Rhodovastum atsumiense: one gene and its partner. The protein of the gene in region 2 interacts with the protein of the main gene of each other region in a pairwise test. Links are inferred from orthologs where the notes say so. Each region holds a gene or a part of one and is shown on either strand. Other genes may lie near its edges.

What was found.
Region 1: the proteins of NBY65_RS02475 (region 2) and tig interact in binary tests that used the Escherichia coli proteins (3 or more experiments, as listed by UniProt). The link is inferred for Rhodovastum atsumiense from one-to-one orthologs.

Annotation. Positions count from the first base shown.
Region 1 is NZ_OW485601.1:6,223,194-6,234,524, forward strand. The notes cover bases 4,466-7,456. They hold tig (trigger factor), read right to left. Parts: upstream 6,650-7,456; coding sequence 5,282-6,649; downstream 4,466-5,281. Other genes in these bases: NBY65_RS28055 (ATP-dependent Clp protease proteolytic subunit), read right to left, coding at 4,531-5,172; NBY65_RS28070 (recombinase), read right to left, coding at 7,032-7,456. Also shown: NBY65_RS28040 (HU family DNA-binding protein), read right to left, coding at 1-117; lon (endopeptidase La), read right to left, coding at 341-2,677; ATP-dependent Clp protease ATP-binding subunit ClpX, read right to left, coding at 3,059-4,312; more of NBY65_RS28070, read right to left, coding at 7,457-9,479; panD (aspartate 1-decarboxylase), read left to right, coding at 9,689-10,165; NBY65_RS28080 (hypothetical protein), read right to left, coding at 10,197-10,904; NBY65_RS28085 (transketolase), read right to left, coding at 10,964-11,331. UniProt on the Escherichia coli protein: Involved in protein export. Acts as a chaperone by maintaining the newly synthesized secretory and non-secretory proteins in an open conformation.
Region 2 is NZ_OW485601.1:587,862-598,992, forward strand. Bases 3,393-6,183 are described here. They hold NBY65_RS02475 (OmpA family protein), read right to left. Parts: upstream 5,431-6,183; coding sequence 4,354-5,430; downstream 3,393-4,353. Other genes in these bases: NBY65_RS02470 (hypothetical protein), read left to right, coding at 3,530-4,111; NBY65_RS02480 (OmpA family protein), read right to left, coding at 5,752-6,183. Outside these bases: NBY65_RS02455 (FAD-binding oxidoreductase), read right to left, coding at 1-745; NBY65_RS02460 (alpha-E domain-containing protein), read right to left, coding at 879-1,877; NBY65_RS02465 (circularly permuted type 2 ATP-grasp protein), read right to left, coding at 1,874-3,349; more of NBY65_RS02480, read right to left, coding at 6,184-6,828; NBY65_RS02485 (OmpA family protein), read right to left, coding at 7,194-8,324; NBY65_RS02490 (dipeptide ABC transporter ATP-binding protein), read right to left, coding at 8,825-9,793; NBY65_RS02495 (ABC transporter ATP-binding protein), read right to left, coding at 9,790-10,818; NBY65_RS02500 (ABC transporter permease subunit), read right to left, coding at 10,818-11,131.

The DNA of each region.
Region 1 (11,331 bases), 5.6 Mb from region 2 along the record:
AACTTCGCCGCTGTCCTTCAGACCTTCCTGAATGGCGGCAAGCACCGCCTCCACCACGTCTCCTGCCTTCGCGCGCGGAAGATCCGCTGTTTCCGCCACTTTGGCGACAAGATCCATTTTGTTCACAACAAGCCCCCTGACTGAACGTTGCCTCGCGTTGATGCCATGGCCCGCCGAGTCGTGAGCCATCAACGCGGACACTAGAGGCCGATTTTCCGCGCCGTCAACGAAACGTGCAGGGAAATCCGCGAAAAATCGGCTATCTGTTGCTGTTTCGACGCAAAAAACAACGGCTCGCCCCCGAAGGGACGAGCCGTTTTGGCTGACGCGGTGGGCCGGATCAGTGCGGCAGAGGCGCGCCGGCCGCCGAGTCGGTGGCGGCAGTCGCCACCGGCTGCTCGGGTGGCTCAACCCACTCGATCGGATCGGGCTTGCGCACCAGGGCCTGGGCGATGACATCGTCGACATGCGCGACCGGCACCAGTTGCAGGTGCTTCTTCACGTTGTCCGGGATCTCCGCCAGGTCCTTCTCGTTCTCCTTGGGAATGAAGACCGTGGTGATCCCGGCGCGCAGGGCCGCCAGCAGCTTCTCCTTCAGCCCGCCGATCGGCAGCACCCGCCCGCGCAGCGTGATCTCGCCGGTCATGGCGATGTCGCGACGCACCGGGATGCCGGTCAGCACGCTGACCATCGACGTCGCCATGGCGATGCCGGCTGATGGCCCGTCCTTCGGAGTCGCGCCTTCCGGCACGTGGACGTGGATGTCCCGCTTCTCGAACACCGTCGGCTTGATGCCGAAGGTGATCGACCTGCTGCGCACATAGGACAGGGCCGCCGAGACGCTCTCCTGCATCACGTCGCCGAGCTTGCCCGTGGTCTTCACCGCGCCCTTGCCCGGCAGCATCACGCTTTCGATGCTCAGGATCTCGCCGCCCACCTCGGTCCAGGCCAGGCCGGTGACGACACCGACCATGTCCTCGGTCTCCGCCTCGCCGAAGCGGAAGCGGCGCACGCCCGCGTATTTGTCGAGGTTCTTGCGGGTGATCGCGACCTTCTTGGTCTTCTTGGTGACGATCTCCTTCACCGCCTTGCGGGCGAGGTTGGCGATCTCACGCTCGAGATTCCGCACGCCGGCCTCGCGCGTGTAGTAGCGGATCAGGTCACGCAGCGCGTCGTCGCTGATCGACCATTCCTCGGCCTTCAGGCTGTGCGCCTCCGACTGCTTGCCGATCAGGTGCCGCCGGGCGATCTCGACCTTCTCGTCCTCGGTGTAGCCGGGGATGCGGATGATCTCCATGCGGTCGAGCAGCGGCTGCGGCATGCGCAGGCTGTTCGCCGTGGTGACGAACATCACGTCCGACAGGTCGTAGTCCACTTCAAGGTAGTGGTCGTTGAAGGTGGCGTTCTGCTCGGGGTCCAGCACCTCCAGCAACGCGGACGACGGGTCGCCGCGCCAGTCCGCGCCCAGCTTGTCGATCTCGTCGAGCAGGAACAGCGGATTGGAGGTCTTGGCCTTCTTCATGCCCTGGATGACCTTGCCGGGCATGGAGCCGATATAGGTGCGGCGGTGACCACGGATCTCGGCCTCGTCGCGCACGCCGCCGAGCGACATGCGCACGAAGCTGCGCCCGGTCGCCCGCGCGATCGACTTGCCGAGCGAGGTCTTGCCGACGCCAGGCGGCCCGACCAGGCACAGGATGGGCCCGCGCACCTTGCTCGCCCGCACCTGCACGGCGAGATATTCAAGGATGCGTTCCTTGACCTTCTCGAGTCCGTAATGGTCCGCATCGAGGACCTTCTCGGCCTCGACCACGTCGTTCTTGACCTTGCTGCGCTTCTTCCAGGGGATCGAGAGGATCCAGTCGAGGTAGTTGCGCACCACCGTCGCCTCGGCGCTCATCGGCGACATCGTGCGCAGCTTTTTCAGCTCGCCGAGCGCCTTCTCGCGCGCCTCCTTCGACAGGCGGGTCTTCTTGATCTTGGCTTCAAGCTCGGCGGTCTCGTCCTTGCCGTCCTCGCCCTCGCCCAGCTCCTTCTGGATCGCCTTCAGCTGCTCGTTCAGGTAGTACTCGCGCTGGGTCTTCTCCATCTGCCGCTTGACACGGTTGCGGATGCGCTTTTCCACCTGCAGCACGCCGATCTCGGACTCCATGTGTCCGAACACGCGCTCCAGCCGCTCGCCGACGCCGGCGATCTCCAGCAGTTCCTGCTTCTCGGCGATCTTGAGATTGAGATGCGCCGCGACCGTGTCGGCGAGCTTGGACGGCTCCTCGATCTGGTTCAGCGACACCAGGACTTCGGGCGCGATCTTCTTGTTGAGCTTGATGTACTGCTCGAACTGGCCGATCACGGTGCGGCCGAGCGCCTCCAGTTCCTTGCCTTCGGGCTCACGGTCGGGCAGCGCCTCGACGAAGGCCTCGAAATAGGCGTCGGTTTCCTTGAAGCCGCCGATGCGCGCCCGTCGGCCGCCCTCGACCAGCACCTTCACGGTACCGTCGGGCAGCTTGAGCAGCTGCAGGATGGTCGAAACCGTGCCGACCCGGTAGATATCGTCCACCGACGGGTCGTCCTGCGCAGCGTTCTTCTGGGCGACCAGCAGGATCTGCTTGTCGTCCTTCATCACCGCTTCCAGGGCGCGAACCGATTTCTCGCGTCCGACGAAAAGCGGGACGATCATGTGCGGGAAGACAACGATATCGCGCAATGGCAGCACCGGCAGCAATTCGGCGCGCACGCTGGCCTTCCCCTCGGCCTTTTCCGGGCGATCCCCGCCAGAGGGGGGACGATCGGCTTCCGTCATCGATGACCTCCTTCGGACAGTCGGCGCAGCCCGCCCTACGATCCAGGCACGGGCCGCGGCATCACGGGCATCGTCAAGCAACCGGAGGGATCGCGCAACCAAAAGACTTACAGGTTGACGCAGTCACGACAGTTGAAATCGGAAGTCCGTACCAACGACCCGGATATCGGCATGCCCCGATCATGCCACAAGGACTTGAAATCCTCCGCCTCGCCCCCGGGGGCGGCGCAGGCCTTGCGGAAGCCCTGGAAAGGCGCCTCAGGCCGTGCCCTCGGCGCGCTCCTTTCCATAGAGGAACAACGGATTCGACCGGCTTTCCGCAACCTCGCGGTTGATCACCACTTCTTCGACACCGTCGAGGCTCGGCAGGTCGAACATCGTGGTCAGCAGGATGGCTTCCATGATCGACCGCAGGCCACGCGCGCCGGTCTTGCGGGCGATCGCCCGCTTGGCCACCGAGCCGAGGGCGTCATCGGTGAAGGACAGCTTCACCCCCTCCATCTCGAACAGGCGTGCGTACTGCTTGATCAGGGCATTCTTCGGCTTGGTCAGGATCTCGACCAGCGCGCCCTCGTCCAGGTCATCGAGCGTGGCGACCACCGGCAGGCGGCCGATGAACTCGGGGATCAGGCCGAAGCGCAGCAGGTCCTCGGGCTCCACCTCGCGCAGGATCGCCCCGGTGCGGCGCTCGTCGGGGGAACGGACCTCGGCGCCGAAGCCGATGCCCGAGCCCTTGCCGCGGGCGGCGATGATCTTTTCCAGCCCGGCGAAGGCGCCACCGCAGATGAACAGGATGTTGGTGGTGTCGACCTGCAGGAATTCCTGCTGCGGATGCTTGCGCCCGCCCTGCGGCGGCACGGAGGCAATGGTGCCTTCCATGATCTTCAGCAGTGCCTGCTGCACCCCCTCCCCGCTGACGTCGCGGGTGATCGAGGGATTGTCGGACTTGCGACTGATCTTGTCGACTTCGTCGATATAGACGATGCCGCGCTGCGCCCGCTCGACATTGTAGTCGGCCGCCTGCAGCAGCTTGAGGATGATGTTCTCGACATCCTCGCCGACATAGCCCGCCTCGGTCAGGGTGGTGGCGTCGGCCATGGTGAAGGGCACGTCCAGGATCCGGGCCAGGGTCTGCGCCAGCAGCGTCTTGCCCGAACCGGTGGGGCCCACCAGCAGGATGTTGGACTTGGCGATCTCGACGTCGTTGTTCTTCGCGCCGTGGGCCAGCCGCTTGTAGTGATTGTGCACCGCCACGGACAGCACGCGCTTGGCGTGCATCTGGCCGATCACGTAGTCGTCGAGGACCTTGCAGATCTCCTTCGGCGTAGGCACGCCGTCGCGCGACTTCACGAGGTGCGTCTTGTGCTCCTCGCGAATGATATCCATGCAAAGCTCGACGCACTCGTCGCAAATGAAAACGGTTGGACCGGCGATGAGCTTGCGGACCTCGTGCTGCGACTTGCCGCAGAACGAGCAATAAAGGGTGTTCTTCGAATCGCCGGACTTGCTCATGAGCACTCCTGCCCCGCACCTTCGGGGAAGCACGCGCGCCAATCTACCCCCCGCCACATGGCGGGGACAAGGATAAGCCGGGACCCAGGCGCTATTGCCCCGCCCAAGCACACCAAATGGTTCATGCAAAGGGCGTGCCTGGGTGACCCGGCTTCGGTGACATAGGCATGACGGAGCGCGTCCGCAACCGCCCCGTCACCTTGGGAGCGAAAGCGCGGTCAGCTCCGCTCCGCCTCGGCCGGAGTCGGCCGGCTTTCCACCACTTGGTCGACGATGCCGAAATCCCGGGCTTCCTCCGCCGACATATAGGTGTCGCGCTCGAGCTTGCGCTCGATCGCCTCGATCGGCTGGCCGGTATGGCGGACATAGATCTCGTTCAGCCGCTTGCGCAGCGTCAGGATCTCACGCGCCTGGATCTCGATGTCGGTCGCCTGGCCCTGGGCCCCGCCGGAGGGCTGGTGCACCATGATGCGCGAATTCGGCAGGGCATAGCGCTTCTTCGCCGCCCCCGCCGTCAGCAGCAGGCTGCCCATCGAGGCGGCCTGGCCAATGCACACCGTGCTGACCGGGGAACGGATGTACTGCATGGTGTCGTAGATCGCGAGCCCCGAGGACACCACGCCGCCCGGGCTGTTGATGTAGAACGAGATGTCCTTGTTCGGGTTCTCGCTCTCCAGGAACAACAACTGCGCGCAGATCAGGCTGCTGACCTGGTCATACACCGCGCCGGTCAGGAAGATGATCCGCTGCTTCAGCAGCAGCGAATAGATGTCGTAGGCACGCTCCCCTCGCGCGGTCTGCTCGACCACCATCGGCACGAGGGTGTTGTTGTAGATTTCGACGGGATCACGATCCCTCATCTTGCGACCTTCCTTGCCGAATGCGACGCGGCCCCGGGGCTGGCTGCCCCGGGACGGCAGGCCAACTCACCTGCCCGAGAAGCGTTAAATAGGGTTCGTGCCGCGTCGGTCAAACCGCCGCAGCCGCCTCCCCCGCCGTCTGACCGGGTTCGCCGGCCGCGTTCGGATCCTTCGCCAGCTCTTCCGGGGTGACAATGGTGTCGGTCACCTTGGCGAGTTCCAGCACGAAATCGACGACCTTCTCCTCGAAGATCGGGCTGCGCAGCCCCTCGGCCGCCTGCGGGTTCTTGTGGAAGAACTCCAGCACCTGCCGCTCCTGGCCGGGATAGCGCGAGGCCTCCATGTGGACGGCCCGGTTCAGCTCGTCGGCGCCCACCGTGATGCCGTTGGCCCGGCCAACCTCGGAGAGCAGCAGCCCCAGGCGGACGCGCCGCTCGGCAATGCCGCGGTACTCCGCCTTGAGCGTGTCCTCGTCCTTGCCGGCGTCATCGGCCTCCATCTCGCCCTGCTTGCGCGATTCTTCCAGGCGCTGCCAGATCTGGGCGAATTCCGCCTCCACCAGGCTCTCCGGCACGGCGAAATCCGCCTGCCGGGCCAGCGCGTCCAGCAACTGGCGCTTGGTGCGCAGCCGGGCGAGCTGGTCGAGCTCACGCTGGAAGCGGCTCTTCAGCGCGTCCTTGACCTCGTCGAGGTTCTCGAAGCCGAGCTTCTTGCCCAGCTCGTCGTCGATCGCCGGCACCACCGCGCGCTTCAGCTTCTTGGCGGTGAGCTCGAAGGTCGCCGCCTTGCCGGCCAGCTCCTTCGCCCCGTACTCTGCTGGGAACGTTACATCAATAGTACGGGTCTCGCCGGGGGCGAGGCCGACCATCTGCTCGGTGAAGCCCGGGATGAAGCCGGGGCCGGACACCTCGACATCCATGTCCGACCCGGTGCCGCCCGGGAAGGCTACGCCATCGACCTTGCCGACGAAGTCGATGGTCAGGAAGTCACCGGCCGCCGCGGGACGGGCCTCCGGCTCCTCGACCAGCTCACGCTGGCGACGGGCGAGATCCTCCAGCGACTTGGCGATCTGCTCCTCGGCCGGCTCGGCCTTGAGGCGGGTGATCTCGATCGCGGCGAAATCCGGGATCGTGATCTCGGGCAGCAGCTCCAGCTCGAACTTGAACTCGATATCAGCGGCCGGGTCGAGGCTGACCAGCTCCACCTTGGGCTGCGTCGCGGCGCGCAGGCCCCGATCGGCGAGCACCTTGCGGGTCGCCTCGTTGACGCTTTCCTCCAGCACCTCGGCGGAGACGGCGCTGCCATAGCGCTGCTTCACCACGGTGGCGGGCACCTTGCCAGGACGGAACCCCGGAATCTTCAGGGTCTTGCCGAGCTCGGCCAGCCGCTGGCTACGGCGGCTCTCGATGTCGGCGGCCGGCAGCACGACGGCGTAGGCGCGCTTCAGCCCGTCGGACAACGTCTCGGTAACCTGCATGATCCGGAAAATCCTCGAAAAGCTGGCCAGCGGCCGGCCGGTGGTGCGGGCGGAGGGACTTGAACCCCCACGGCTTGCGCCACCAGAACCTAAATCTGGCGTGTCTGCCAATTCCACCACGCCCGCACCCGGCGGCCGTGAGCCGGCGGAGGTAGCGCACCACTGGCCTTCCGGCAAGTGGAAGGCAGCGGCCGACATGAAGAAAACCAGGGCTCCCGCCCTATTTAAGGCCAGGGCTCTGCCCTGGACCCGGCAGGGGTCAGGGGACCCCTGCACCCCATTCGCGCTGCGCGGCACAGAAAACATGGGTTCCAAGGGCGAAGCCCTTGGCCAGGTCCAGGGGCGGAGCCCCTGGCAGGGGCGGGGCAGCGCCCCGCGCGTCTCAGATCGGGCACACCCCACTGGCGCACTGAAGATGCGCGAGGTCGATCATCTCGTGCAGCGCCGGATCCTCGATTCCGGCCACGATTTCGGCGAATCGGTCCTCCGCCACCTCCTCCTCGGGCAGGTACTCATAGCCAAGCTCGTGGTCCGGCCGGCTCGGCAGCACCGCGCAGCAGCGGATGCGCGGCTGGTTGTGCAGCACGATGTCGCGGAAGGAGTCGAGCCCGTGCCGGTCGGTGAACACTTTCAGGGTATAGGAAACCTGATTCCCCCGTTCCGCGCCGATCCAGTGGCGTTCCAGCAGCTCGAGCCAGCGGTAATGCTGTTCGGGGCTGGCTTCCGGGGCGGTCACCAACTGCTCGCCGAGCCCGAGCCGCTGGATCAGCGGCAGGGTCGGGAAGCCGACGATCGACATGTTGGGAAAGCTGGTCAGGCAGCGGACCGGGTAGCCGCGCGCCTCGTAGTCCGCCAACAACGGGTCGCTGGCCGTCGCCCAGGTACCGTCCGCGTTGCGGCTGCCCTGGAACATCACCCAGCGCAGATATTGCCGCCGCGCCGGCAGATGCGCCCCTTCGGTCAGGCCGAACAGCTTGCTGGTGGTCCCGGCCGGCTTGACCGTGGTGACGGTGAAGGGCGCCGTGGTCCCGAGTTCCGCGGCGTACTGGTTCGCCTCGGCCTTCGCCACCGCCGAGAGATGCGACAGCATGTCCCAGAACGGGCGGGACCGCGCCTCGTCCAGCAGGTCGGTGAAGGACAGGCCGAACCGGACCCAGGCCCATTCATGCAGGCCGGTCGGGCCGATGCCGATGCGGTTGGTGCGGCGCACCTCCTCGGCATACAGGGCGTCCATGGTGTTGGCGCGGATCAGGAAACGCACGCCGAGCCGCACCGATTCGACGACCCGCGCATCCCACAGCGCCGCCTCGTCTTCCGGCAGGCAGCCCGGCACGTACTCATCCGGGCTGCCGGGGCAGGCCAGCAGCGGCGCGAAATCGGCGATCACGCAATAGCCGCCGGTCACGTGCAGCACGATCTCGCCGCAGGGATTGGTGGTGACCGGGAAGCGGGCGGCGTTGGCGCGCCGCGACAGATCGGCCAGCAGCGCATGCGCGTGGTCGACCTGGTAGCGCCCGGAGCGGAAATCGCGGCCATCCTCATGCACCGGCTTGGCACGCGCCGAGCCGGTGCGCAGGTCCTCCAGCCGGTCGCCGTTGATCAGGCCGGGCTCGCCGTTGATGTAGGCGCAGCGGGTGACCTCGTCGAACACCGCCACGGCATGGCGGGTCAACGCGTCCTCCGCCGCCTGCGCCTTGCCCTCGGCGACGCGCCGCCAGAAATCATGGTCCACCATCACCGAGTTGTTGGCCGTCCACAGCCCGCCTTCGCTCTTGCAGCGGATGAAGCGGAAGATGCCGGGGTCGCGCCAGCTCTTGGTGGCCATGCGCGCCGCCCGCCGCGCGCCGCCGACCTGGACCTCCACCGACAGGTGGTGATCGACCAGCATCGCCTGCTCCCACAGCGACAGCCTGTCCTGCGAGCCGGCGCGGGCCCGCGCCGGCTCGATCACGTGCCGGCGGATGTTCAGCAGGGCACGCAGCAGCGACACCGGGCCGGAGGCTGGCCGGCCCTGCATGCCACGAATCGGCGCCCCCTTCGGCCGGATCGCCGACAGGTCGAACACCAGGGGCAGGCCGCTTGCGCGCTGGAAGGCAAGGCTTTCCAGCTCCTCCAGCGCCTTGGCCCAGCCCTCGCGGCTGTCGGCGATGCGGTGCAGCCGCGCCCCGGCGGGAAGGATGGCGAGATCGGGCAACAAGGCGCGACCGATCGCGGCCCGCACCGACGCGATGTCGGCTTCCACCCCGGCCCCCGGCAGCAAGGACAGCTCCGCGGCGAACTGGCGCAGCTCGGAGTCGGTCTTCGGATAGTCGGGATGCGCCGGGTCGAGATGCAGCAGGATCTCCGGCGCCTCCGCCCAGTCCACCGCCATCAGCTCGTCGTCATAGGCGCGGCCGACCCCCGAGCCGTTCAGCAGCAGGTAGAACTTGGCGAAGCTGGCGATGGCGGTGGCGCAGTTGGTGAACACCTCCATGTTGCGGCCGGCCTGCTCGGCATCGCCGTGCTGCAGGTGCCGCCCGGAGGTGAGCAGCGACCCGGTGGCGATGGCATTGCGCAGCCGCGCCTGCTCGTCCTGCTCGGCCGCGATCAGCGAGCGGCCGAGCAGCGACATGTTGCCGGCGGCGACACGATCGGCGACACGGCCGAAGCTTTCGGCATCCTGCGGGCGGAACACGGTGCGCCGGGCGACGGCGAGGCCCATGCCGGGCTCGAGCGCACGCGCCGGCAGCGCCTGTGTCCCGAAGGCAGAGGCGCGGGCGAGCGCCGCGAGGCCGCCGGACAAGGCCAATTCCGCGTGATCCAGCACGCCAGGCGCGATCGAGCCGTCCATCGCCAATTCCTATATATTGTGGGGCCAAATGCGAAGGACGCACAACATATGGAAGCGATTCGCGTCGTGTCAATCCGGGGCGCGGGCCGCGGCGGGGTGGGGCTCAACCGTGCGTTCATGCACGGGGCCGCGCCGAAAATCGTTGTGGCGAGAGGACGTGGGCCTGGCGAGGATGCCGCAGTCAGCGGTTGCCAATGGAGGGATCAAGCGTGCGGAAGGTCGTCGCCGCCAAGCTGCATGGGATCACAGTGACCGAGTCGAACCTGAATTATCATGGCTCGATCACGCTCGACCCCGACCATTGCGAAGCCGCAGGTCTGCTGCCCATGGAATTCGTGGAGATCTGGAACCGCAATTCCGGGGCACGGATCTCCACCTACGTGATCTACGGGGAACGCGGCTCGCGTTGCTGCGTGCTGAACGGGGCGGCGGCGCGCACCTGCCAGCCGGGGGATGCGGTGATCATCTGCAGTTCCGCCTATATCCAGCCGCACGAGATCGCCTCGATCCGGCCGACGGTGCTGACCTTCGACGCGCAAAACCACGTGACCGGCCGCATGACCTATGTCGCCGGCCAGGACGCGGAGGGCCGCTGGACCTTCTCCATCCACAACGAAACCGGCAACGCCCTGCCGATCCCGCTGCGAGTCGGCAGCGAACACGCGCGGCGCGGTAACGTGGCCTGACGCGGCCGGCCGGTCGCCGCTCCTCCCGCAATCAAGGAGCGGTGCGCGGGGGCTCCCCCTGCGGTCGCGGTCGGTCCGCCCCGGCAAACAGCAGGGCCGGCGGCTGGCCCGGCGGATGGGCGTGATCGAACACCACCCAGGCATGATGGTGCTGGGCGGCGTTGGTGTCGGCCCCCCGGTCGAACCAGCAGATCCGCTGGGTCAGCGCGATCACCGCGGCGAACGGGCCGGCCGACATCAGCGCCGCCGCCCGTTGCCCGGCAACCCACTGGAATCGGACAAGCAAGGCCAGTTGTCCCTGCACCCCGGCGGTCAGCCGCAGGGCGTGCTCGACGAAGCGAAGCATGGCGGCCGGCGATTTCTCCTGGCCCCGGTGCGAACCGGTGTCGCCATAGGGCGGGTTGGTGACCAGCGCCCTGCACCCGTCCGGCACCGCCCCGCAGCCCAGGAAATCAATGCCGGGCGTGCCGAAACCGTGATCGGCGATGTCGGTGGAGGTCACCTCGTAGCCGTGGCGCTGCAGCACCGTGGTGATGGCGCCGGTGCCGCAGCAGGGCTCCCAGACCCGGCCGCGGAAGCGGACATGGCGCAGCAGCGCCTCGGTGACCCAGGCCGGGGTCGCATAGAAATCCCGGCCCTTGCGGTCATAGCCGGAGATATGGATGGGGCGTCCGGGCCTGGCGGAGGACTCGGCGTCGTCGCGCCCCGCCATCGTTTCCGTATTCGATCGTTCCGTCACTCCGTGCCGCCCTTCCGTGCCATCCTCCCGCCAGGGTAGAACAGGATTCGCCTGGCCGGTCAGCCCAGCAGTGCCTGGGCGCAGGCATCCAGGATGGCATCCTCGTCCAGGCCGTACTCGCGATACAGGTCGGGGATGTCGCCGCTCTGGCCGAAGCGGTCGGTGCCGAGAGGCACCACACGTTGCCCCCTCACCGCGCCGAGCCAGGCATGGCTGGCCGGATGCCCGTCCAGCACCGTCACCAGCGCCGCCCCCGGCGCGAGCGGCGCCAGCAGGCGCTCAACATGGCTGGTGGCACCCCGCTCGCCCGCCCGCCGGGCCCGCGCCGCGGCGAGCCAGCCGGCATGCAGCCGGTCGGCACTGGTGACGGCGAGCAGCCCGGCCCCGGGCTCCTCCTCGCGCAGCACCGCGAAGGCCGCCTCGGCCT
Region 2 (11,131 bases):
CCTGCGCCTGGAACCGGGAGAACAGGTCCAGCGCCGCCTCGGCGGACGGCAGCGCACACAGCGCCACCTCCACCTCGCGCGGCAGCGGAGCCAGCTTCAGCACGGCGGCGGTGATGATGCCGAGCGTCCCCTCGGCGCCGACGAAAAGCTGGCGCAGGCAATAGCCGGTATTGTCCTTGCGCAGCCGGCGCAAGCCCTCCCAGACCTCCCCGTCCGGCAACACCACCTCCAGCCCGAGCACGAGATCACGGGCATTGCCGTAGCGGATCGTGTTGTTGCCGCCGGCATTGGTGGCCAGCACCCCACCGATCTGCGCGGTCCCCTCCGAGGCGATCGACAACGGCAGCAGGCAGCCTTTGGCCGCCGCCGCCTCCTGCGCCGCCTTCAGGGTCACCCCGGCCTGCAGGGTCAGGGTCATGTCCACCGGGTCAATCTCGAGGATCCGGTTGAGCCGGGCGAGCGCCAGCACGATCTCACTGCCGTCCTCGGCCGGCACGGCGCCACCGACCATCGACGTGTTGCCGCCCTGGGGGACGATGCCCACACCGGCAGCGGCACAGGCCCGCACGACCTCGGCGACCTCCTGCGTGGTGGCGGGCCGAACCACAGCCGGGGGGTGGCCCCGGTAGAGGCGGCGCCAGTCCTCGGCATAAGGTGCGATATCGGTCGGATCGGTCAGCAACCCTCTCGGGCCGACAATGGCTGCCAGCTCGGTGAGAAAACGCTCTGTTGCAACATGCGGCATGGCAGGCCTCCGGCGGCCAAGTTAGAGCCGGGTCGCCACGGGTCAATGCCGCGCTTGGGGCGCTGCCCCAAACCCCGCCAAAGGCTTCGCCTCTGGACTCCAGCAGGGGCCAAAAGGCCCCTGCACCCCTCTCCTACCCTTGTTTCTGCGACTGCTCGGCGTAGGGGCGCCAGTCGCGGAAGAACGCGGTGCCGATCTCGCCGGCGAGGTCGATCAGGCCACATTGCAAATGGTCGAGGAAATGATGCAGGCCCTCGTCCAGGATCGTCTGGACGGTCGGCCCCAGCAACGTGGTCCGCAACTCCTCGACCTGTTCCAGCGCCCGCACGGTGCCCCGCAGCCCCCAGGTGGCGCGCAGCCGGTTCAGCACCCAGTCGACCTGCTCCAGGCAGAGCGCGACACTGCGGGGGAAGTGATTGTCACGCAACAGGAAACCTACCACGTCGGCGGGGGTGAAGCCCGCTGGGGCGATGCGGCGGAAGGCGTGATAGCCGGCCGCGGCCCGCAGCACACCGCCCCACTGCGTCAGCTCGGCCACGCGCCGCGCCTCGCCGTTGGTGGCGGGGACCAGCAGGTGATAGCGGATGTCCAGCATCCGGGTAGTCTGGTCAGCGCGCTCGATCTGGCGCCCGAGCTGGTAGAACAGCCAGCCCTGGTCGCGGAAGAACGTTCCCTCGGTGATGCCGGTATGGGTCTGCACGCCCTCCTTGATGCGCGCACACAGCCGCGACAACCGGTCGCCCTGCAGATCGGCGGCATCGATCGCCACCATGTCACGGTGAAAGACGTTCAGTTGTACCCACATCTCCGTCGAGATCAGCGGGCGCAGGGTGCGCGCATTCATGCGGGCCGCTTCCAGCGCGGCCGGCACGCTGGTGGGATTGTCGTGGTCGAGCAGGTAGAAGCGCTTCACCGCCTCCGCCCCCGGGGCCAGCCCACGCTCGGCGAAGCCCGCCTCGTCGGCGTTGATGCGCACCAGGGCGAACCAGCTTTCGCTCTCGCGGCCGGGGCTCTCGAAATTCTGGGTGACGTCGATGAGACGGGCGATGTTCTCGACGCGCTCGAGATACCGGGCCATCCAGAACAGGCCCTCGGCATAGCGCGCGAGCAGCGGCAATTCGTTGCGCATCATGCCACCTCCGCTTCGGCCAGGACCCAGGTGTCCTTCGACCCGCCGCCCTGGGACGAATTCACCACCAGGCTGCCCGGGCGCAGCGCCACCCGCGTCAGCCCGCCCGGCAACACCCAGGTCTGCCGCCCGGTGACCGCATAAGGCCGCAGGTCGAGATGCCGCGGCCGGATCCCCTCGTCGCAGAGCGTCGGAGCGACCGACAGCGAGATCACCGGCTGGCTGATCCAGTTGGCGGGATCGGCCAGCAGCGCCGCGCGGGCATGTTCGAGCTGGGCGCGGGAGGCGTGCGGGCCGATGGTGATGCCATAGCCCCCGGATTCCCCGACAGGCTTGATCACCAGCTGGTCCAGATGCGCGAGCGTATAGGCCAGCCCTTCCGGCTCGCGACAGATATGGGTCTCGACATTGGGCAGGATCGGATCCTCGGACAGGTAGTAGCGGATGATCCTTGGCATATAAGCGTACACCGCCTTGTCGTCGGCGACGCCGGTGCCGACCGCGTTGGCCAGCGCCACGTTGCCGCGCCGCCACGCCCCGATCAGGCCCGGCACGCCGAGCAGGCTTTCCGGCCGGCCAACGGTGGGGTCGAGGAAGTCGTCGCTGATGCGCCGGTAGATGGTATGCACCGGGCGCCGCCCGCCGGTGGTGCGCATCCACACCCGGTCCTGCTCGACGAACAGGTCGGCCCCCTCGACCAGCGGCACCCCCATTTCGCGCGCGAGAAAGACGTGCTCGAAATAAGCCGAGTTGTAGATGCCGGGGCTGAGCAGCACCACTTGCGGGTCATCCACCCCCTCGGGCGCGATCTCGACCATGGCGCTCAACAGGCGCTCGCCATAATCGTCGACCGGCCGCAGCCGCATCCCCGCCATCAGGTCGGGGAAGGCCCGCGACATCATGTGGCGGTTCTCGACGACGTAGGACACGCCGGAAGGCGTGCGACCGTTATCTTCCAGGACCATGAAATTGCCGGCGGTGTCGCGCACGATGTCGGTGCCGCAGATATGCACGTAGGTGCCGAACCGGACCGGGAAATCCTCCATCTCCGGCCGGTAATTGGCATTCCCGAGCACGAGTTCGGCCGGCACCACGCCATCCTTGAGGATCCGCCGCTCGTGGTAGATGTCGTGCAGGAACGCATTGAGCGCCGCGACTCGCTGCTGCACGCCGGTATCGATGACCCGCCATTCCGCCGCGGTCAGAATGCGCGGAATGCAGTCGAACGGCATGATCCGGTCGATTGCGGTGGCATCCGAATAAACCGTGAAGGTGATGCCGAGGTTGAACAGATCGTTCTCGGCCGCCTGGGCACGCGCGCGCAGCGCGTCGAGTCCAATGGATCCAATGCGTTCGCGCACGACGGCCGCGGCACCACCATCGCCCGCCCTCTCGCTCGTGAGTTCGCAGAAAAACGGCCCCGGGCGATAATCGCGGAAAGGGTCGGAAGCGACGTCGATCTGGCTTTCTGGCATATCGGGGTGCTCGCCGGCGCTGAAAGTTTGCAAACGCCACGAAGCATAGCAGACATATTCAGCGTGCAACCCCCTTCTTCGCGGCGCTGCAGCGAAGGGGCGGGGCCAAGCGGGGCGGTTGCGCGACACGGCGGACCGTGCCTATTCCTGCACTTCCCTCCCTGCCTCTGGATGATTCCCATGCTGCGTCCCGCGCTGGCCCTGGTTCTCCTCGCTTTGATCGCCGGCTGCACTGACAAGGAACCCCCGGCCCCGCCGCAGGTCGCCTATCAGCCGCCGCCGCTGCCCGAGCCGCCTCCGGCGCCGTGGTGTGCCCGTCCGGGTGAAGTGACGGCGTTCTCGGTCGCCGCGCTGAAAAGCAACCTGATGGTTACGGCCATCTCCTGCCGGGCGGAAGACAAGTACAACGCCTTCGTGAACCGGTACCGGCCGTCGCTGCTGCAACAGGAGAAGACGGCGGAGACCTATTTCAGCCGTAACGACAAGCGGCGCTGGCAGCAGTCGCGCGACGACTACATCACCCAGCTCGCCAACGCGCAGTCGCAGCGCGCCATGGTGCTGGGGTCGCAGTTCTGCGAACGCAGCCTGGGTCAGTTCGATGAAGTCATGGCCCTGCAGAAGCCCGAGGAACTGCCCCGCTTCGCCGAAACGAAGACGCAGTCCCTGCCGCAGGCGATGAAGTTCGCAGAATGCCCGGCGACCGCGGCGCCGGCCCCCGCGCCGGCGAAGGCCGTGGCGGCAGCGAAGAAGAAGAAGAAGTAACGCAGCGCCCCCGTCACCCCGGCCCTGGCAACGGATGGTTTCGTTGCCAGGGGATGCCGCCCGCTTCGCCGGCCGGACCATCCGCGATGGTTGAAGATCCGGCGCGATGCGCAAGGCGCAGAGCTGATGACCGGTACATATAAAGAGGCCCGGGAGACCGATTGCGGTCTTCCGGGCCTCTTTTTTCCGTCAACCGGACCAGGGCAAGGCCAGAGGGGCTCCCCTGGCCTTGCTTGTACCGGTTAGCGCAGCACGATCTCGACGCGACGGTTCTGCGGCTCGCGGACGCCGGCGGCGGTCGGCACCAGCGGGCGGCTGTCGCCGTAGGCCTGGATCGCGATGGCATTGCGCGGCACGCCGTTGCGCACCAGCTCGGCCGCCACGTTCTCGGCACGCTTGCGCGACAGCCCGAGATTGTAGCGGGCGGTGCCGGTGCGGTCGGCGTGGCCGGCAACCTCGATCTGCGTCAGCTGCACGCGGGTCGAGTTCTGCGCCGCCTCGGCGATGATCTGGCGCGCGCGCGCGGTCAGGTCAGCCCGATCCCAGTCGAAGAACACCAGGTAGGTGCGCGAGGGCGCCGGCGCGGGGGCAACCACCGGCACCGGGGCCGGCGGCGGCACCGCCGGAGCCGAGTTGAACGCATAGCGCACGCCCAGCATCGCCGCGTGGTTATACTGGTTGCCCAGCTTCACCGTCCCCGGCACGCCAGCCACGCTGCCCTTGTACTTGGGCTCCTCGACCGTCGCCATGAAGCGATACTCGGCGGTCAGCGACAGGCCCGGCACCGGCAGCGCATAGGACGCGCCCAGGATCGCCTGCGTCGCCAGGCTGCCTTCGGTCTTGTTCGCACCGCTGATCTGGTTCGGCCCGCCCGGCAGATACGCCTTCGCGCTGCTGACCTGCGTCCATTCATAGCCGATACCGGCGCCGGCATACGGCGTCACCGGCAGGCCGAGGTCGAAATCATACAGGCCGTTGATCATCACGCCGTAGGTCTGCAGATCGGCACCGCCCTGCACACGGCCCGCCTTGGTCAGGCGCGTGTGGTTGTCGCGGTAATTGCCCTCGAGCTCGACGCGCACGCCGTTGCCGAAGCCCCAGCCAACGCTGCCGACCGCGCCAAGACCGCCATTGCCCGTCAGCTTCCCGGAGCCGCTGACCGTGCCGCCGGGAATCGCCGCCGTTCCCTTGGTGTCGATGTCCTGCGTGTAGTTGTAGCCCAGCCCACCACCGACATAGAGGCCGTTGATCGGCTGCGCCTGCGCCACCACCGGCAGGGCCAACACGGACGCGGCCAACAGCGCGTTCCGAAGTTTCATGGCTTATTCTCCTCGCTTGTAGGCTCGCCGCGATAAGGCAATACGGCGACGAAACGGCATTTCATTCGAGTTTGACGAAAATGAGGCGCGCCCATCCGCCATGACGGCAGGACGGGAATGCACGTTCTCATATCGGATTGATGTCGCCGGCATGATGCGAGCCGGAATCAGGGCTCTTGTACTTCGACCGGAGTCGAAGCGATACGGCGGTTCATGTCCGGCTGCCCCGCCCGCAGTCGATAACGGACTGCATCAAGACAGATCCGCCGCCGGCGCGGGCGCCGGCGGCGGGGGACGTCCCACTTCGGATCGTATCCGGATCTACTTCAGCACGATCTCGACGCGACGGTTCTGCGGCTCGCGGACGCCGGCGGCGGTGGGCACCAGCGGGCGGCTGTCGCCATAGGCCTGGATCGCGATGACGTTGCGCGGCACGCCGTTGCGCACCAGCTCGGCCGCCACGTTCTCGGCGCGCTTGCGCGACAGCGCCAGGTTGTAGCGGGCGGTGCCGGTGCGGTCGGCGTGGCCGGCAACCTCGATCTGCGTCAGCTGCACGCGGGTCGAGTTCTGCGCCGCCTCGGCGATGATCTGGCGCGCACGCGCGGTCAGCTCAGCCCGATCCCAGTCGAAGAACACCAAGTAGGTGCGCGAGGGCGCCGGCGCAGGGGCAACCACCGGCGCGGGGGCCGGCGGCGGCACCGCCGGAGCCGAGTTGAACGCGTAGCGCACGCCCAGCATCGCAGCGTGGTTATACTGGTTGCCCAGCTTCACCGTCCCCGGCACGCCAGCCACGCTGCCCTTGTACTTGGGCTCCTCGACCGTCGCCATGAAGCGGTACTCGGCGGTCAGCGACAGGCCCGGCACCGGCAGCGCATAGGACGCGCCCAGGATCGCCTGCGTCGCCAGGCTGCCTTCGGTCTTGTTCGCGCCGCTGATCTGGTTCGGCCCGCCCGGCAGATACGCCTTCGCGCTGCTGACCTGCGTCCATTCATAGCCGATACCGGCGCCGGCATACGGCGTCACCGGCAGGCCGAGGTCGAAGTCATACAGGCCGTTGATCATCACGCCGTAGGTCTGCAGGTCGGCACCGCCACGGACCGCACCCGCCTTGCTCAGGCGCGTGTGGTTCTCACGGTAGTTGCCCTCGAGCTCGACGCGCACGCCGTTGCCGAAGCCCCAGCCAACGCTGCCGACCGCGCCGAGGCCGCCATTGCCCGTCAGCTTCCCGGAGCCGCTGACCGTGCCACCGGGAATCGCCGCCGTCCCCTTGGTGTCGATGTCCTGCGTGTAGTTGTAGCCCAGCCCACCACCGACATAGAGACCATTGATCGGCTGCGCCTGCGCCACAGCCGGCAGGGCCAAGACGGACGCGGCCAACAGCGCGTTCCGAATCGTCATCGTGTGCTCTCCTCGCGTTCCGGGCCGCTATGCGCGCCCTCGGGTAGGCGATTGCCTTCCCCGCTCTACTTGCCGGAAAGGTAGTGTTCGGGTCCCGTAGTGACCAGCAGTGATTGTCTCTGTCGCGATCCAGAGACGGTTTTCGGGGACACAGAGTTGCTTTTTTGCAACAGATATTCCCCTACTCCGGGAGCGGCCATACCCAGGCATGCCCCCGCAACGACCTCCCGAACGAGAAGAGAATAGTTGGCAAGGCGGAACGCATCGCCGACTCGCCATGAAAAACCCGCCGCCGGTCCTGCGACCGACGGCGGGCGGAAGATGCAACGATGTTGCCGGCCGGGACGCGCCCCGGCCCCGCGCGCCTACTTGAAGACGATCTCGACGCGGCGGTTCTGCGGTTCCCGCACGCCCGGGGCGGTCGGCACCAGCGGACGGCTGTAGCCGAAGGCTTCGATCGAGATGGCTTCGCGCGGCACGCCGTTGCGCACCAGCTCGGCGGCCACGTTCTCGGCGCGGCGGCGCGACAGGGCGATATTGTAGTTGGCGGTGCCGGTGCGGTCGGCGTGACCGGCAACCTCGATACGGGTGTATTGCACTCGACTCGAGTTCTGCGCCGCCTCGGCGATGATCTGGCGCGCGCGCGCGGTCAGGTCGGCCCGATCCCAGTCGAAGAACACCAGGTAGGTGCGCGAGGGCGCCGGCGCCGGTGCGGCAACGGGGGCCGGTGCGGGCGGCGGCGGCGGCGGGGCCGCATTGAAGGCATAACGAAGCCCGACCAGAACGGATTCGTTGGTGGGGTTGCCGATCTTGATCGAGGTGCCGCTGGCCGGGCCGACCGCCGACCCACGCCGGATGGCCGTCGATCCGTTGAAGCTCGGCTCGCCGAACTGGCCGACGAAACGGAACTCGGTCGTCAGCGCCAGGCCGGGTACACCGAGCGGGAAGGCCGCGCCGAGGATCACCTGCCCGGCCGCTTCACCAGAGGAAGAATTGCTGAAGTTGATCTGCGACTGCGGGTTCAGGTTGGTGGTGTACAACCGGCCCGACTGGAATTCGTTCCAGATATAGCCGAAGCCGATGCCGGCATAGGGCTGGACCCAGCTCGCGACTTCGGTGAAGTCGTACAACCCGTTCACGAAGACGCCGTACTGCAGGATGTTGCCGCCGCCGGCAATGCCCGAAGTCCCGGTGGTCCGGGTGTGATTGGACCGGTAATTGCCCTCCAGTTCGAAGCGCAGGCCGTTGCCGAGCCCATAGCCGACGCTGGCAAGCCCGACGAAACCGCCACTCGACGAAAGCGACCCATTGCTGCTGACGGATCTGGTCACGCCGAAGACCGGGGTGGCGAACGAGACGCTCTTGGCATTCACTGAGTTCAGGTAGTCAAATCCGATACCGCCACCGATATACAAGCCAGTGATCGGCTCCGCCGTCCACGCCGTTACCGGCAACGCCAGCATGGTCGCGGCCAGCATCACGCTCCGCAATTTCATGGTTCTCTCCTCGCATGACGGGTCTCTGCTAGCGACCCAGAGGCGGGGCTGTTGATCGCCCTGTCCAGCGCAGCAAACCGTAGTGTCCAAGTTGGAACGAAGCCAGCATCCACGGCCGCACAACGTGCGCGTTGTGCGTTTCCACCAAGCTATGTGGCAGTACAGACACAGTGCTGTTGTATTCACGATACAGTGAAGACCGAAAATTCAAGTTCGTTTCACTTGACGGCGGCATGGGCGCAACAGAGGAGCCCGGCAGAAGTTCAAGCTGCCCAGAGTGGTAAGCCTGTCTCCACTGCCCGGGCGATCGGTTGGTTCCACGGAAATACATACCCGCGCATGCAGATGGCGCGGGGGGATCCAACACTGATTTCGATTTTCCGTGGGCCCGGATAGCGGCACTCCGGCCACACCCATCGCGGCGGCCGGGACTGCCGGCCGCCGGCGGCCGGCCCCGGTCAGCCTGCCGGTCTAACCCCGAATTCCGGTGGAATTCGGAACTACCCCAGTTGCTCCGCGTAATGGCACGCGACCTGGTGATCGCCGAGCACGCGCCAGTCCGGCCGCTCCGCCGTGCAGCGATCGGTCGCATGCGGACAGCGCGAGGCGAAGGCGCAGCCGGGCGGCGGGTTCAGGGGGGATGGCAGTTCGCCCCGCACCGACGCCACCTGCTTGCGGTGGCGCGCATCGATCGAGGGCGTGGCGGCAAGCAGCGCGCGCGTGTAGGGGTGCAGGGGCGCTGCGAACACGCTCTCCTTCGGGCCGTGCTCGACCGGGCGGCCGCAATACAGCACCAGCACCTCGCGGGCGATGTGGCGGACCACGCTCAGGTCATGGCTGATGAACAGGTAGGCGAGACGGAACTCGTCCTGCAGATCCATCAGCAGGTTCAGCACCTGGGCCTGGATCGATACGTCCAGCGCCGACACCGGCTCGTCGGCCACCACCACGCGCGGATTGAGCATCAACGCCCGGGCGATGGCGATGCGCTGGCGCTGCCCGCCGGAGAACATGTGCGGATAGCGGCCGTACTGGTCCTGGCGCAGCCCGACCCGGGCCATCATCGCCCGCACCGCCTGCTCGCGCTCGGCGCGGCCGCCGCGGCCATTCAGCGCGAGCGGCTCCTCGAGGATGGCGCCCACGGTCTTGCGCGGGTTGAGCGACCCGTACGGATTCTGGAACACCATCTGCACATTGAGGCGCAGGCGGCGGCGTTCCACCTCGTCGTCGAGCGGCACCTTGCGGCCGTCGATCAGCAGCTCGCCCGCGCTCGGCAGTTCCATCAGCGTCGCCATGCGCGCGAGCGTGGACTTGCCGCAGCCGGACTCGCCGACCACCGCCAGGGTCTCGCCGGGATGCAGCACGAAGGACACGCCGTCGACCGCCTTCACCAGCGCCTTCGGGACGAACAGGCCGCCCCCGACCGGGTAATGGCGGCGCAGCGCGGCCGCCTCCATGGCTGGGGTCATGGCTGCAGCACCTGGCTGGGTCCCTCCCCGTCCGCCACCCCGGGAGGGGGCGCGGCGGACGGGGTCCGGTCGAGCGGGAAATGGCAACGGGCGCGGCGGCCGGACGGGCCGGCGAGCGTCGGCGGGACGCTGCGGCAGGCGGTATCGGCAAAGCGGCAGCGCGGATTGAACAGGCAGCCCTGCGGGCGGTCGTCGATGCCGGGCACCACCCCCGGAATGGTCGGCAGCCGCCGCCGTCCCAGGGCGCGTTCCGGCAGGGCATCGAGCAGGGCCGCCGTGTAGGGATGGCGCGGGGTGGCGAACAGCGCCTCGGTGGGCTGCTCCTCCACCATCTGCCCGGCATACATCACCTGCACGCGGTGGGCGGTCTCGGCCACCACGCCCATGTCGTGGGTGATCAGCACCAGCGCCATGCCACGCTGCTTCTGCAGGTCGACCAGCAGATCAAGGATCTGCTTCTGGATGGTGACATCCAGCGCCGTGGTCGGCTCGTCGGCGATCAGCAGGCGCGGGTTGCAGGCGATCGCCATGGCGATCATGACGCGCTGGTTCATGCCGCCCGAGAGCTGGTGCGGAAAGGCCGAGAGCCGGCGGCCGGGATCAGGAATGCCCACCTGGTCAAGCAGTTCCACCACGCGGTCGCGGACCTTGTTGCGCGGCACGGCGTCATGCGCCCGCAGCGCCTCGGCGATCTGCCAGCCCACCGGATAGCAGGGATTGAGGCTGGACATCGGCTCCTGGAACACCATCGCCATGTCCTTGCCGACCACCCGCCGGCGCTGGCGCGCCGACAGCGAGAGCAGGTCGGCGCCGTCGAAGCGCAGCGCCTCGGCGCTGACGCGGCCAGGCCAGCCGATCAGCCCCATGGCGGCGAGCATCGACACGCTCTTGCCCGAGCCGGATTCCCCCACGATGCAGAGGACCTCGCCCTCGTCCACCGTGACGTCCACCCCGTCCACGGCGCGGAAGCGGCCGCGGGCGGTGGCGAAATCGACCGCGAGATTGCGGATTTCCAGCAGCGGCATCAGCGTTTCAGCTTGGGATCGAGGGCATCGCGCAACCCGTCGCCGAACAGGTTGAAGGCGAGCACGGTGAACAGGATGAACAGGCCGGGGAAGGTCAGCACCCACCAGGCCCGCTGGTAGTACTGCAGCGCGCCGGCGAGCATGGTGCCCCATTCCGGCGTCGGCGGCTGCGCGCCCAGCCCGAGGAAGCCGAGCGCCGCGGCATCCAGGATCGCCGCCGAGAAGCCGAGCGAGGCCTGCACGATCAGCGGCGCCGTGCAGTTCGGCAGCACGGTGTTGAACATCAGGTAAAGCCGCCCGGCGCCGGCGCAGC